Regions from separate parts of the Mesorhizobium sp. NZP2077 genome, predicted to be linked through region 2. Evidence: riboswitches for the same ligand, from Rfam matches in the RefSeq annotation. Region 2 holds a riboswitch; the other holds the start of a gene.
The links. Region 2 has a riboswitch for cobalamin ahead of HGP13_RS25145 (DUF1636 family protein). Riboswitches for the same ligand answer to the same signal wherever they lie in the genome.
Positions count from the first base shown of each region.

Region 1: another riboswitch for cobalamin. It lies ahead of HGP13_RS17475 (DUF1636 family protein); the one in region 2 lies ahead of HGP13_RS25145 (DUF1636 family protein).

Region 1 covers NZ_CP051293.1:3,531,242-3,539,160, reverse strand. Annotated here, with positions in the region: gene HGP13_RS17490 (NADH-quinone oxidoreductase subunit B) at 1-498, opposite strand, end outside; gene HGP13_RS17485 (NADH-quinone oxidoreductase subunit A) at 489-854, opposite strand; gene HGP13_RS17480 (winged helix-turn-helix domain-containing protein) at 1,188-2,387, shown strand; cobalamin riboswitch at 2,417-2,621, shown strand; gene HGP13_RS17475 (DUF1636 family protein) at 2,660-3,094, shown strand; gene cobW (cobalamin biosynthesis protein CobW) at 3,091-4,128, shown strand; gene cobN (cobaltochelatase subunit CobN) at 4,147-7,776, shown strand; gene cobG (precorrin-3B synthase) at 7,773-7,919, shown strand, end outside.
Region 2 covers NZ_CP051293.1:5,014,264-5,022,182, reverse strand. Annotated here, with positions in the region: gene HGP13_RS25165 (LacI family DNA-binding transcriptional regulator) at 1-189, shown strand, start outside; gene HGP13_RS25160 (sugar ABC transporter ATP-binding protein) at 186-1,703, shown strand; gene HGP13_RS25155 (ABC transporter permease) at 1,703-2,752, shown strand; gene HGP13_RS25150 (substrate-binding domain-containing protein) at 2,816-3,805, shown strand; cobalamin riboswitch at 4,057-4,263, shown strand; gene HGP13_RS25145 (DUF1636 family protein) at 4,270-4,752, shown strand; gene HGP13_RS25140 (ABC transporter ATP-binding protein) at 4,749-5,537, shown strand; gene HGP13_RS25135 (ABC transporter substrate-binding protein) at 5,581-6,528, shown strand; gene HGP13_RS25130 (iron ABC transporter permease) at 6,528-7,577, shown strand; gene HGP13_RS25125 (phosphatidate cytidylyltransferase) at 7,603-7,919, opposite strand, start outside.

The DNA.
Region 1 (7,919 bases), 1.5 Mb from region 2:
GCCGGGCACATAGATGTCGACCGGCACGATGCGGTCGCAGCCGCGCACCACCGAATAGGAATAGTGGTAGTAGCCGCCGCCATTGGCGCAGGAGCCCATCGAGATGACGTAGCGCGGCTCCGGCATCTGGTCGTAGACCTTGCGCAGTGCCGGCGCCATCTTGTTGGTCAGCGTGCCGGCGACGATCATGATGTCGGACTGGCGCGGCGACGCGCGCGGCGCAACACCGAACCGCTCCGAATCGTAGCGCGGCATCGAGGTGTGGATCATCTCGACCGCGCAGCAGGCCAGACCGAAGGTCATGAACATCAAGGAGCCGCTGCGTGCCCAGGTGATCAGTGCCTCGGTCGAGGTGACCAGAAACCCCTTGTCGGCAAGCTCATTGTTGATTTCGAGGAAGAAGGGATCGTCCTCCCCCACCGGCCGGCCGGTGTTGGGATCGATGATGCCCTTCGGCTTCGGCGCGACGAGGGTGCCTGAACTGTCGTTCAATCCCATTCCAGCGCTCCTTTTTTCCATTCATAGGCAAAGCCGATGGTCAGCACTGCCAAAAACACCATCATCGACCAGAAGCCGAGCATGCCGATCTTCGAGAAGGATACGGCCCAGGGAAACAGGAAGGCCACTTCCAGGTCGAAGATGATGAACAGGATCGACACCAGGTAGAAACGGATGTCGAATTTCATGCGGGCGTCGTCGAACGAGTTGAAACCGCACTCGTAGGCGGAAAGCTTTTCGGGATCGGGATTGCGGTAGGCCACCAGGAACGGTGCGGCCAGCAGCGCCAGGCCGACGACCAGTGCCACGCCGATGAACAGGACGATGGGCAGGTACGAACTGAGGAGTGCGTTCATGCTCGGCTTTCCGTTGGAGCCAATCCACTTTGATTACAGCACCGGACCTTAATGCGGAAGCGTGACAGTTTAACCGCTGAACCGTTTTAAGGAGCCTATGCTGCAACGCGGCGAGGGTTAGCGCAGCACTTCCAGCGAAGCAAGTCAAACCTTGTTCAAAACACCGGCCTGGACGGCATGTCGCGCTAAACTGGTCCGATCAGCTCCTGTTTGATTTCCTTCATTTTGTACTCCACTTTTGTCTCCTGACAGGGTTACCGCCAAAACCCTGCTAGCATGGGCTGGAATCACCCGTCTGTATGACGGCAAACGAGCCATAAGAGTCGCATCCGAATGAAGGAAAAGATCTCGCTTGCCATGGCCCGGCGCATCGCGCTCGCCGCTCAGGGATTTCTCGCTCCCCGCCCAAATGGTACGCCCGATCGCCGCCACTTCGCCCGTGTCCTCTCCCGCACCGGCCTGCTGCAGATCGATTCCGTCAGCGCGGTGGTGCGCGCGCATTATATGCCGCTCTATTCGCGCCTCGGCCCCTACCCTCTCGCCCTGCTCGACAATGCCGCCGTGACACGCAAGCGCACGGTGTTCGAATACTGGGCGCACGAGGCCTCCTTCCTGCCGGTCGAGACCTACCCGCTGATGCGCTGGCGCATGCAGCGCGCCGAGCAAGGCGACGAGATGTATCTGGGGCTGGCCAAATGGGGCCGCGAGCACGCCGCCTATATAGAAGAGATCTACCGCGAGGTCGTCGCGCGCGGCCCGATCGCTGCTTCGGCGCTCGAGGGCCAGAAGGGTTCGGGTGGTTGGTGGGGCTGGAGCCATGCCAAGCACGCCTTCGAATGGCTGTTCTGGGCCGGGCGCATCACCACGGCGCACCGCCGCGGCTTCGAGCGCTTCTACGACCTGCCGGAGCGCGTGCTGCCGCAAGCGATCCTCGACCTGCCGGTACCGGCCCCCGAGGACGCGCATCGCGAATTGCTGCGCATTTCGGCCCGCGCCCACGGCGTCGCGACATCAGGCGATTTGCGCGACTATTTCCGCCTGTCGCCGGCCGACATGAAGGGCCGGCTGGAGGAACTGGTCGAGACCGGCGAACTGGTGCCGGTGCGCGTCGAAGGCTGGGACAAGCCGGCTTACCTTCACAGGGACGCCCGTTTGCCCCGAAAAATCGAGGCCCGCGCCTTGCTGGCGCCGTTCGATCCGGTCGTCTTCGAACGATCGCGCTCGGAGCGGCTGTTCGATTTCCACTACCGCATCGAGATCTACACACCGGCCGAAAAGCGGCAATACGGCTATTACGTCCTGCCCTTCCTGCTCGGCGACAGGATCGTCGCACGCGTCGACCTCAAGGCCGACCGCCCGGCGAGCGTCCTGCGCGTGCACGCGGCCTACCCCGAGCCCGGCGCGCCGCCTGAAACCGCGGCGCAACTCTTCGAGGAATTGAAGCAGATGCAGGGCTGGCTCGGCCTTGAACGGATGGAAGTGACCCCCGCCGGCGATCTGGGCCCGGCGCTGGCCGACATGGCGGTGTCGTAGCCGCGCGTTGACACCGCCGCCTGCAAAAGCCTAAATCCGCTCCAGACGGTCCCTTGCCCGCAACGGCAAGGGCTAAGAGGGAATGCGGTGCGGGACAAAACCCCAAATCCGCGGCTGTCCCCGCAACTGTAAGCGAAGAGCCAAGGCCGAAAGCCACTGGGAGGTTCCCGGGAAGGCGGCACCCAAGGCGATGACTCGCGAGCCAGGAGACCTGCCGTCTGCGACAAGATAATCCGATCGCCCGGCGGGTTTCCGGGCAAGGAGCCCGGTTTTTGGACCACTACAGCAGTTTTTCGGCTGGCACAGCGGATATTCCGTCCGCCGATGGCGATGCTTTGGCCGGCGTCACCGTCATTGTCTGCGCCTCCTGCCGCGATGAAACCGGCTCGGATGCCCATCCGCGTGCCGGCGAACTTTTGGCCGAAGATACGCGCCAAGCCGCAGCGGCCGACACGATCCGCGTTCGCACGGTCGAATGCCTCGGCAATTGCAAGCGCCGTCTCAGTGCGGCCATCCTGCGCGATGGCTGCTGGAGCTATGTGTTTGGCGACCTGACCCTGACCAGTGGCGCCGACCTCGTCACTGGCGCAAAGCTCTTCGCCACTTCGACGGACGGCCTCATCCCATGGCGCGGCCGGCCTGATTCCCTCAAGCGCGGCCTCGTGGCGCGTATTCCACCTCTCGACATGCTGAAGGACCAACCATGAGCGCTTCCGTCTCCCGTGTACCCTGCACCGTCGTCACCGGCTTTCTCGGCGCCGGCAAGACGACGCTGGTTCGCCACCTCCTGGAAAACGCCGGCGGCAAGCGCATTGCCATTATCGTCAACGAGTTCGGCGACATCGGCATCGACGGGGAGATTTTGAAAGGCTGCGGCATCGACACCTGCCCCGAGGAAAACATCGTCGAACTGGCCAATGGCTGCATCTGCTGTACCGTCGCCGACGATTTCGTGCCGGCGCTCGACAAGATCCTGTCGCTGACGCCGAAGGTCGACCATATCCTGATCGAAACCTCGGGCCTGGCCCTGCCCAAGCCGCTGGTCCAGGCTTTTCAGTGGCCGACGGTGAAGAGCCGCGTGACCGTCGACGGCGTGATCGCCGTGGTCGACGGCCCGGCGCTGGCCGAAGGCCGCGTCGCCAACGACATCGACGCCTTGCAGGCGCAGAGGACTGCCGACGACTCACTCGACCATGACGACCCGGTCGAGGAGGTGTTCGAGGACCAGATCGCCTGTGCCGACCTGATCATCCTGTCGAAGAGCGACCTGATGGATGCCGCCGGTTCGGCCCGCGCCAACGCCATCATCAATGAACATTCCGCCCGCGCGGTAAAAATCGTGCCGACGTCGCATGGCAAGGTCGATTCCTCGGTGCTGCTCGGCCTCGGGCTCGCCGTCGAGGACGATATCGAAAACCGCAAGTCCCATCATGACGGCGCCTTCGACCACGAGCATGACGACTTCGACACCTTCATCGTCGACATTGCCTCGGTCGCCAATCCCGACGAGCTGGCAAAGCGTGTCGCCACCGCCGCCGAACAGGAAAACGTGCTGCGCGTGAAAGGCTTCGTCGAGGTCGGCGGCAAGCCGATGCGGCTTTTGCTGCAGGCCGTCGGCCCGCGCGTCAATCATTACTACGACCGCGCCTGGACGGCTGAGGACGACCGCCGCTCACGCCTCGTCGTCATCGGCCTCAAGGGGCTGAACCGCCCGGCAATCGAGCGTATACTCGCCGGCTGATTTCAGACACGGGCCGCGATGCACATCCTAACCACGACCTCCGCCTCGCTCGACGATCTCGCCGAGCCGGTCGATCTGCGGCAGACGCCGGCGGATATCGTGGCCCTGTCCTTCACCGACAGCGACCTCGCCGGCCTTGCAGCCGCGTGGAAGGCGGATGCCGGCCGCCTGCCCTCGATGCGGCTGGCGGCGCTACGCGACCTGCGCCACCCCATGTCCGTCGACCTTTGGGTCGACAGCGTCGCCCGCCACGCCAAAATCATCCTGGTGCGCATCCTCGGCGGCTACGACTGGTGGCGCTACGGCTGCGACCAGCTTGCCGCGACGGCCCGCGAACGCGGCATCAAACTGGCGCTGCTTCCGGGTGAAAGCCACGACGAGGATCTGCGCTTGATCGAAGCCTCGACACTGCCGCGTGAGGAATTGGATAGCCTGCTCGGCTATTTCCGTGAGGGCGGCCCGGCCAATATGAGCGCGCTGGTGCGCAGGCTGGGAAGGTTGGCGGGGGCGGAGGCAGCTGTCACCGAGCCGGTCAGCGTGCCGAAAGCGGGCTACTACGAGCCGAACCGCGGCGGCGTCCACCTCCCCCTAGTGGGGAGGGCCCGGCCGCAGGCCGGGGGTGGGGTCCTCTCCGAAACGCGCCGACTCAAAGAAACGTCGCGCCCGGTCGCACCACCCGGCCCTGCGGGCCACCCTCCCCTCGAGGTGGAGGGAAAGGTCGTGCCGATCCTGTTCTACCGCTCGATGCTGCTCGCCGCAGATGTCGCGCCCATCGACGCCCTTTTTGAAGCGCTGCGCCAACGCGGCATGCTCCCGGTCCCCATCTTCGTCTCCAGCCTGAAAGACCAGACATCCCTGGCCTTCGTGGAAACAGCCCTCGCCTCCCTGAACCCCGCTGCCATCATCACCGCGACCGCCTTCGCCTCCGGTGCCGAACCCGGTGTCGAAACCCTGTTCGACCGCGCCGGCGTGCCCGTCTTCCAGGTCATCGTCGCCACCACCCGCCTCGACGTCTGGAAAAACAACCAGCGCGGCCTGGCGCCCGCCGACCTTGCCATGCATGTCGTGCTGCCCGAACTCGACGGCCGCATCCTCGCCGGCGCGATTTCCTTCAAGGGCGAGAGCGAAGTTGATCCGGCGCTCGGCCATCGCGCCTTCGCCAACCGGCCGGAACCGGATCGCGTGGCGCAGGTGGCGGACCGTGTGGCGGCCTTCATCAAACTGCAGGGGACGCCCCGCGCCGAGCGCAAGCTGGCCATCCTGATCCCGGATTACCCAAGCGCGCCGGGCAGGACTGGCTATGCGGTCGGCCTCGACGTGCCGTCGAGTGTGCTGGCCATGCTGTATGGCCTCAGCGAACAGGGCTATGTCGTTGAAGGGATTCCGCAAACGCCGCGTGAATTGCTGGATTTGCTGGAGCGGGGCGATGGTGGGCTGGGGCTGGACGACTATCTCGGGCTCTCGAAAGGGTTGCCGGCCGAGGCAATTGCCGCAGTAGAAGCGGCATGGGGCAAGGCAGAAGAGACAGGTTTGCGAGAGGCCCCCCTCTCTGTCCTGCGGGACATCTCCCCCTCAAGGGGGGAGATCACGCCGTCATTACCGCCCTCGCCAATAGCGACCGTTGCAAAGGGAGATCCGGCGCCCGACCTGCCAATCTCCCCCCTTGAGGGGGAGATGTCCCGCAGGACAGAGGGGGGTGCTCAAGCGCCAATCTCCGCAAGCTTCCCCTTCCGCGCCGCCACCTTCGGCAACATCACCGTGGCGCTCGCCCCCGATCGCGGCCGCTCAGCCGACCGCCGCGCCGATTACCACGACCCGACCCTACCGCCGCGCCACGCGTTGCTCGCCTTCGGCCTGTGGCTGCGCAAATCGCTCGGTGTCCACGCGCTGATCCATGTCGGCGCCCACGGCACGCTGGAATGGCTGCCCGGCAAGACGGTCGCGCTGTCGCAAACCTGCTTTCCCGAGATCGTCACCGGCGCATTACCCGTGATCTATCCCTTTATCGTCTCGAATCCCGGCGAGGCGGCGCAGGCCAAGCGGCGCATTGCCGCCGTCACCCTCGGACATCTGCCACCGCCGCTGACCGGCGCCGGTTTGGACGAAAACCAGCACAAACTCGAGCGCCTGGTCGACGAATACGCCCAGGCCGACGGGCTCGACCGCCGCCGCCGCGACCGCCTGGCCAAGCTGATCGTCGACACAGCGCAAATGACCGGCCTCGCCTCCGAAGCCGGCGTCGCCGGGACCGATGCCCCCGACGAGGCGTTGCGCCGGATCGATGCCTGGCTCTGCGACCTCAAGGATTTCGCCATCAAGGACGGGCTGCATATCTATGGCCGCGCGCCCGACGATGAGCCTGACGCCATGCGCCGACAGAGTGCCGAGGCTGAAAAGGCGGCGCTGGTCGCCGCGCTCGATGGCCGTCACGTCAAGGCCGGCCCGGCCGGCGCGCCCGCGCGTGGACGTTCCGACGTGCTGCCGACCGGCCGCAATTTGTTCACGTCAGACCCGCGCACCATGCCGACGCCCACCGCCTATGATCTCGGCAGGGCGGCTGCGGAAGAAGTCGTGCGCGGCTATATGCAGTCGCATGGCGACTGGCCGCGCTCGCTGGTCATCGATCTCTGGGGCTCGGCCTCGCTGCGCACAGGCGGCGAGGAGATCGCGCAAGGCTTGGCGCTGATGGGCTGCCGGCCGCAATGGGATCACGCCACCGGCCGCATCACCGGCATCGAAGTGCTGCCGCCGGCCACGCTCGGTCGCCCACGCGTCGACGTCACCTGGCGCATCTCAGGCCTGTTCCGCGACATGTTCCCGACCCAGATCGCACTGATCGACGCCGCCGCCAACGCCGTTGCCGCGCGCGACGAGGACGATTCGGAAAACCCGCTCGCGGCCAGGACCCGCGCCGACGGCAAGATCAGCCCGCGCATCTTCGGCACCTCGCCCGGCACTTACGGTGCCGGCGTCGAGGATATTTTGTCCCGAGGCGACTGGGCAGCGCGCGAAGAGATTGGCCGCGCCTATCTCGATGCCACCTCGCATGCCTATGGCGGCGAAGGCGGCGAAGGCATCTCGACACCCGGCGCCTTCGAGGGCCGCATCGCCGAAGCCGATCTTCTCGTCCACACCGGCGACGACCCCGGTCGCGACATTCTCGAAGGCTCCGCCGATGTCGCCTTTATCGGCGGTTTTTCGGCAGCGCTGGCAGCTCTCGGCAGGAATGCCGACGTCATCGTGCTGGACACGACGGACCCGCAAAAGCCGAAGCCGCGCTCGGTCAGCGAGGCCGTGTCACGCGTCGTGCGTGCCCGCGCCGTCAATCCGCGCTTCATATCGGGCCAGATGCGCCACGGCCCGCGCGGCGCATCGGAATTCGCAGAGACGGTCGACCGGCTGGTCGGTTTCGCCGAAACCACCCATGCCATATCGGGTGCGCTGATCGAGGCCGTGCACGACGCCTATGTCGGCGATCCCCTGGTCCGCGCGTTCATCCTGCGTGAAAACCCGGCCGCCGCGAAAGTCATTGCCGAGCGTTTTCTCTCGGCGCGCCGGCGTGGCCTCTGGCATCCCTTGCGCAATTCCATCGACGATGATCTCGCCGCGCTGATTGCCGAGGCCGAGGCGCTCGGGGTGGCGGCATGAACGCCTTCTCGCGTCGCGGTGCCTGCCCGGCTTTGTCGGCGCCGATGCAGACCGGCGATGGGCTGTTGGTGCGGCTCAATCCTGTTGCCGGAGGCCCCTCTTCTGGAGGCTTATCGCCGAAACTGTTGATTGGGCTGGCCGAA
Region 2 (7,919 bases):
GAGCCGCGGCTGACGCTGGTCGCGCAGCCCTGCACCGAGATCGGACGGCAGGCGGCAGCCTTGCTGTGCGCACGCATTGCATCTACCGGCCTGGAGCCACAGTCGGTGCGGCTACAGGCGGCGCTGCAGGTCCGAGAGTCCTGCGCGAGGCCGGACCCCATGAGGTCAGCCCCCATGGGGTCAGCATGAGCGCGCCGCTGCTTTCCGTTACCGGTGCTGTCAAACGCTTCGGCGGCGTCCAGGCGCTGCGCGGCGTCGACTTCGACTTGAAGGCCGGCGAGATCCACGCGCTGCTCGGCGAGAACGGGGCCGGCAAATCGACGCTGATGAACCTGTTGTCGGGCGTCTACACGCCCGATGAAGGCACCATCCACATCGACGGCAAGCCGGTCACCTTCAACAACCCGCGCGAGGCGCAAGCGGCCGGCATCGCCACCATCTTCCAGGAGCTCGACCTGGTGCCGACGCTCGACGTCGCCGCCAACCTGTTCCTCGGCCGCGAACTGATGCGGCCGGGCGGCTTCCTCGACGTGCCGGCGATGCGCAGCGAGGCCCGCAAACGGCTCGAAGCCATCGAGCTTGCCATCGATCCGGCCAGCATGGTGGCGAACCTGTCGATCGGCCAGCGCCAGGTCGTGGCGATCGTCAAGGCGCTGTCCTACGCGTCGCGTGTGCTGATCATGGACGAGCCAACGGCGGCACTCACCGTGGGTGAGGTCGACAGGCTGTTCGACATCATGCGCAAGCTCGCCGCCAGCGGCGTCGGCATCGTCTACATTTCGCATCGCCTCGAAGAAGTGCCGCAGATCGCCGACCGAGTGACGGTTATGCGTGACGGGCGTGTCGCCGGCGTCACCGAGCCGCACGCGCCGCAGGCCGAGCTGGTCCGGCTTCTGGTCGGTCGGCCGCTGGACGAGCTTTATCCCGAACGGTCAAGGGCGTCCGGCAAGACGCTGCTCAGCCTGCGCGATGCGCGCTTCAGGCTCGCCCATGAAAGCGCCGGATGGCAGCCGCCGGCCGGCATCTCGCTCGACGTCAAGGCCGGCGAGATCGTCGGACTGGCCGGCATCATGGGGGCAGGGCGTACCGAGCTGCTGAGTGCGCTCTATGGCACCGGTCTGTCTGGCCGTTGGGAAGGCGAGGTGGCCATCGACGGCCGGCCTGTAAGGCTGGATTCGATCGCGGCGGCCCGCGCGGCCGGCATTGCCTTCGTCACCGACGACCGACGTGGCAGCGGCCTGATGCTCAGAATGGCTGTGGGCCTCAACCTGGTCATGTCGGTGATCCGCCGCATCTCGCCGTTCGGCCTGATGTCTCAGCGCCGCCAGGCGGATGCGGTGAAGCAGTCCTTCGGCCAGTTCGACATCAGGCCGAAGAATTCAGACATCGCTGTCGGCGCGCTGTCCGGCGGCAACCAGCAGAAGGTGGTGCTGGCCAAGGAGATCCTCGGCAATCCCCGGCTGCTGCTGCTCGACGAGCCGACGCGCGGTGTCGATGTCGGTGCCAAGGGCGAGATCTACGCGCGGCTCAGGCAGTTGGCGGCGCAAGGGCTCGGCATCCTGGTCGCGTCCAGCGAGATGCCGGAGCTGATCGGTCTCTGTGACCGGATCGTGGTGCTGCGACAGGGGCGAAATGTGGCGGAATTCATCGGCGGCGTCGACGAGCACACGGTGCTTGCCGCTGCAAATGGCAGGGAGGCCTGATGTCTGAACAGAAGATCTCGGAGGCAAGCGGTCCGGTGGCCGCGGCACCGGCGCATCGAGATCCGCTCGCTTTGGTGGTGCGCTTCCAGAGCCTGATCGGCCTGGTCGTGGTGGCGATCGGCGGCATCATCTTCTCGCCGCGCCGGCATGGCCATATCCTGTTCCTCGACCCCGACAACATCGCCAACATCGTGCGCGCCGTGTCGGAGACCGGCATCATCGCCATCGGAATGACCTTCGTCATCATTACCGCCGGCATCGACCTGTCGGTGGGCGCGGTGCTTGGCCTGTCCAGCGTTGTCACCGCATCGATGATGATCTCGGGCGGTTTCGGGCTCATTCCCACCATCCTCGCCGTGCTCGTCATGGGCATCGTCTTCGGCGCGATCCAGGGCACCATCTCCACCCGGTTCCGGCTGGAGCCGTTCATCGTCACGCTCGCCGGCTTGCAGGCGGCGCGCGGCCTGGCGCTGGTCGTCTCGGGCAACCAGTACATCAACATTTCCTATGGCGACGGGCCAGGCCTGGCGCCGCCGGTTTTCGCGATCCTCGGCGAGCGGCTGTTCAACAACACCGTACCGGTCGCCACCATCGTCTTCATCGTCTTTGCCGCGATCGCAACCATCGTGCTCAACACCACGCGCTTCGGCCGCTATGTCTTTGCCGTCGGCGGCAATGAGCGAGCAGCGCGCATTTCCGGCGTGCCCGTCTCCATGGTGAAGATCTCGGTCTATGCCATCACCGGCTTTGCCGCCGCTCTTGCCGGCATCGTGCATGCCGGCCAGTTCAATTTCGGCAGCGCCAATGACGGCATGGGCTACGAACTCACCGCGATCGCCGCCGTGGTCATTGGCGGCACCAGCCTCTTCGGCGGCGCCGGCTCGATGGTCGGCACGGTGGCCGGCACTATCATGCTGGGCGCACTCGCCAACATCCTGCAGCTCAACAACATCACGCCCGCCATGCAGTTGCTCGCGACCGCCGCGATCATCGTGCTGGCGGCAGTGCTTCAATCCCTCGTTCGCCGCCGCGAGGGTTTGGGTCGTTAGGAGGAGGCGGCAGAAACTGCAAAACCAATGTCTGGCCCCGGCCCGACGAGGAGGAGAATGAGTATGAAAACCACAAGACAAGGATCACGGCGCGCGCTTCACGTCGCGTTGTTGGCAGGCTCATGCCTGTGCATGGCGGGAGCGGCACAAGCCGCCGAGCCGCTGGTCAAGGCCTGCGCCAAGGACGGCCAGTTCATCATCGGCTTTTCACAGGCGAACAATGCCGAGCCCTACCGCCAACATGTCAATGACGAGCTGACGGCGGCCGCCAAGGAAGTGCCGGGCTTCACGTTGCAGATCGCCGACGGCGCCGGCAACGTCAACACGCAGACCTCGCAGGTGGACAACTTCATCACCCAGAAAGTCGATCTGCTGCTGATCTCGCCCTTCGAGGCGGCACCGCTGACACCGGCGGTCAAGCGCGCCATGGATGCCGGCATCCCGGTCATCGAGCTCGACCGCAAGACGGTCGGCGATCCCGGCAAGGACTACACCGCCTTCATCGGCGGCGACAATTACAAGATCGCGCTCGAAGCGGGCAAGTACACCGCCAAGACCTTGCTGCCGGAAGGTGGTGAAGCGGCGGTGCTGGAAGGTCTCCCGAGCTCGACGCCGGCTGTCGAACGGTTGAACGGCTTCAAGGACGGCGTCAAGGAGAATGCCAAGATCCAGGTCGTCGCCGAGCAGGCGGCGGACTGGGTGCCGGATAAAGCCCAGACCGCCTTCTCGGCCATGTTGCAGGCGCATCCCGACATCAAGGTGCTCTACGCCTCGAACGACATGATGGCGGCTGGCGCGCTGCTTGCCGCCAAGGGCGCTGGCAAGCAGGTCAAGATCATCGGCACCGACGGCCTGCCAGGCCCTGCCGGCGGGATCGAGGCCGTGGCCAAGGGCGACTGGGCGGCGACCTTCACCTATCCGACGGGTGCGAAGGAAGCGATCGAGATGTCGAAGAAGATCCTGCTCGATTGCGCGACTTCGGTGGATACGACGGTCACCGTCGACACGACAGCGATCACGCCCGAGAACGCCAAGCAACTGGCGGGAAAGTAAGGTCTGTCTGTAGACTATTCGATCCGGGGCGGGGTTCACGCGAACCTCGCCCCGTCTGCGTTTGCAAACGTCACCGGCAGCTCGCGGTGGCAAGGGATTGACAGCGGCAGAGGATATCTCTTTAACAGTTTTGTTATTACATTACAGACGGAGATATCGCACGCCCCTATCTGATGAGGTTGCAGTCTGTTGGTGCCGCGATGGTGACAGGACCAGTCGAAAAGAATTGTTGCGATGCGCCAGGGGCAAATCTACGATGCTCCGGTGATGGTCCCCGCGCCGAAAGGCAAGGGGTGAAAAGGGAACACGGTGAGACCCTCCGAGGTCGAGGCCGTGGCTGCCCCCGCAACTGTAAGCGGTGAGCAAGATCCGACATGCCACTGGCCGGCAAGGCTGGGAAGGCAGGATTGCGCCGAGACCCGCGAGCCAGGAGACCTGCCATCACTGAGTTGACCGGACGGGGTGTGCCGGGAGGAAACGTGGACGTCGGTCTTGTCGGCCGGCTCGCCAACATCCTTCCGTCGCCAGTTTTGGAAAGTGACGGAAAGTTGGACGGCTCCATCGATCATCGCATCATCGTGTGCACTCTCTGCCGTGACGTCCCGACCGGGGTCAGGTCGGGCCAAAGCCTCTGCGCCGACTTACGCTCCCGGCTCTCAGCCCACCATGAGCCCGCGGTGGCAAATGGTTTCACGGTCGAAGGCGTCGAATGCATGGCGGGCTGCGCGCGGCCGCTGACGGTGGCTTTCCAGGCGCCAGGCAAGGCAGCCTACCTCTTCGGCTCCATAGACGCCGAGGCCGATGCCGGCGATCTCGTGCGATTTGCCAGGCTTTACGCCTCGCTCGCCGACGGCTGGTGCAATTCCGGACAACGTCCGCCGCGACTGGCTGGCAAGACGCTGGCCCGCATTCCGGTACCAGGCAAGCCTGCGGGAGACAGCCGATGACAACGCCACTTCTGGACGCCCGCAATTTGAGCGCGACGGCAAATGGGCGGAATCTGGTCCATGCGGTCAGCCTGTCGGTTGCCGCTGGTGATCGCCTCGCCATCATTGGCCCCAACGGCGCCGGCAAGACGACGCTGCTGCGCATGCTGTCGGGCATGCTGAGGCCAAGTTCGGGCGAGGTGAAGCTTGGCGGGCGCCGCCTGGACAGGATCTCGACCGCCGAACGGGCATTGCACATCGCCGTCGTCGGCCAGACCGACCAGCCGGATCCGCGGCTGGCGGTGATCGACTATGTCGAGCTTGGCCGCGTCCCGCATGCCGGCCTGAGGCGCAGGAGCGAGGAACACGACATTGTCGTGAACGCGCTGCGTCGGACCAGCTTGTTGCCGCTGCTTGGCCGCAGCATCGGCTCGCTGTCGGGCGGGGAACGCCAACGCGCCCAGCTGGCGCGCGCCATCGCACAGCAACCGAAAGTGCTGTTCCTCGACGAGCCGACCAACCATCTCGATCCGCGCGCCCGCGCAGAACTTCTCGAACTCGTGGCCGGCTTCGGCATGACGGTGATCGCCGTGCTGCACGATCTGGCGTTGGTGGCGCCCTTCGCCACCAGAGTCGCGGTAATGAATGAAGCGCGGCTGCATGCGCTGGCTGCACCGCGCGAAGCGCTGACGCAACAGCTGATCCGCGAGATTTTCGGTGTCGACGTGTTTCGCCTGCGCCACCCCACCGAGGACCGCGAACTGACGGTGTTCGATGTTCCGAACCGCGCCGCGCCGCCGTCCTGATCAAACCCTTCATCCGACACTGTTCAACCAAGGAGCAAAATCCGTGAAACGTCTCGCACTGTCGCTCGTCTTCTCGCTGCTGGCGTCGACAGCCTTCGCCTTCCCCGTCACCGTCGACAGCTGCGGCAAGCCGCTGACCTTCGACGCGCCACCCAACCGCGCCGTCATCCACGATCTCAACATGGCCGAGATGGCCTTCGCGCTGAAGCTGCAGCCGTCGATCGTCGGCCTTACCGGCATCACCGGATGGTACAAGGTCGGTCCCGAATTCAAGGCCGAGCAGGGTTCCATCCCGGAACTGGCGCCAAAATACCCGACGCTCGAAAACCTCGTCGCGGTCGAGCCCGATTTCTTCTTCGCCGGCTGGTACTATGGCATGAAGCCGGGCGGCGACGTGACGCCCGACACGCTCGCTCCGCACGGGATCAAGACGCTGGTGCTGACCGAAAGCTGCGTCCATCTCGACAAGACCAGGCCGGCCGCCTCGATGGACCTTCTGTATGGCGACGTCGAAAAGCTGGGCAAGATTTTTGGCAAGGAGGCCGAAGCCGAGAAGCTTGTTGCCGGCTGGAAGGCGCAACTGGCTGACATCACCGCCAAGGTTGGCAGCGCCAAGGGAACGCGGGTGTTCCTCTACGATTCCGGCGAGGACAAGCCGTTCACCGCTGGAAAATTCGCTATTCCCAGCGCCATGATCACCGCCGCTGGCGGCGACAACATCATGGCCGACATGGACACCAGCTGGGGCAACACGGACTGGGAAACGGTGGCGTCGCGCAATCCGCAATTCCTCATCCTGCTCGATTACCAGGACGGCGGCGGCTACAAGAAATTGCTCGATTTTTTGAAAGCGCATCCGGCAATGAAGGAAACGGACGCGGTCAAGAACGAACGCTTCGTTGCCCTGCGCTATGCCGAACTGACACCTGGGCCGGCGAACATCGAGGCGATCGCCAAGATCGCCAAAGCGATGCATCCGGAAGCGTTCTGATGCTTCTTGCCCCTGGGCATAAGTCCGGTGCGCTCTCGGGGCACAAGGCATTCGCGCTGGCGATGGCGGCGGGCACGGTGGCGGTCGTCGCCCTCGTGCTGCTGTCGATCGCCTATGGTTCGACGCTGATACCTCTGACGGACGTCATCGCCTCGCTTGGCCATGCTGTCGGGTTGAACGGGCACCAGGTGTCGGGCCCGGTCGGCAAGATCGTCGTTGACCTGCGGCTGCCGCGCACGATCCTGGCGGTCTGTGTCGGCGGCGGCCTCGGCATAACAGGCGCCTTGCTGCAGACGGTGACCCGCAACGATCTTGCCGATCCCTTCCTGTTCGGCCTGTCGTCAGGGGCTGCCGCAGGTGCGGTTTCCGTCATCACCGTCTTTGGTGACAGCTTTGGCATCTGGACCTTGCCAGTCGCCGCCTTCACCGGCGGCATACTGGCCGCCTGCATTGTCCTGCTGCTGGTCGCGCGGGTGAGGGGGCAAGGCCCGGAGCGGCTGATCCTCGCCGGGCTTGCCGTTTCCTTCCTGTTCACGGCCTTGACCAATTATCTGGTCTTCGCCGGAGACCAGCGCGCCGCCCACTCCGTGCTGTTCTGGACGATGGGCGGGCTCGGGCTGGCGCGCTGGGACAATGTCTGGTTGGGCGCACTGGGCGCCGGCACGATTGCGGCCTATGGGTTGTGGAACCATCGCAGGCTGGACGCTTTCCTGGCCGGTGAAAGTGCCGCCGAAAGCCTCGGTGTGCCGGTGGCGCGGATGCGCAGGACGACGTTTCTCGTCGCCGCCTTCTCGACGGCGATTCTCGTCTCGGTCGCCGGCGTCATCGGCTTTGTCGGATTGATGATCCCGCATCTGTCGCGGCCGCTGGCCGGTCCCTTGCATCTGCGCCTGATCGCAAGCTGTGCGTTGTTCGGAGCAGTGCTCTTGCTGGCAAGCGATCTCTTGGCGCGGACCTTGCTGCCGCCGCAGGAACTGCCGATCGGAATCATTACCAGCTCACTCGGCGCCTTCTTCGTCGTGACGCTGGTCGTGCGAAACCGGCTCTGAGCGAGCTGGGCCAGAACGCGCCGGTTCAGACCGTCCAGAAATAGCGCACGATGTGAAAGAAGATCGGAGCCGCGAAGACCAGGCTGTCGGTGCGGTCCATCATGCCGCCATGGCCTTCGATGAGATGGCCCCAGTCCTTGACGCCCTGGTCGCGCTTGATGGCCGAGGCGACCAGCCCGCCCAGAAAGCCCATCGAACAGGCGACGAAGGCCACGCAAGCCGCCTGCAGCGGCGAAAACGGCGTCACGAAGGACAACAGCGCGCCGAGTAGGCTCGCCGACACCACCCCGCCGATCAGGCCTTCCCAGGTTTTCGACGGCGAGACCGTCGGCGAGAAACGGT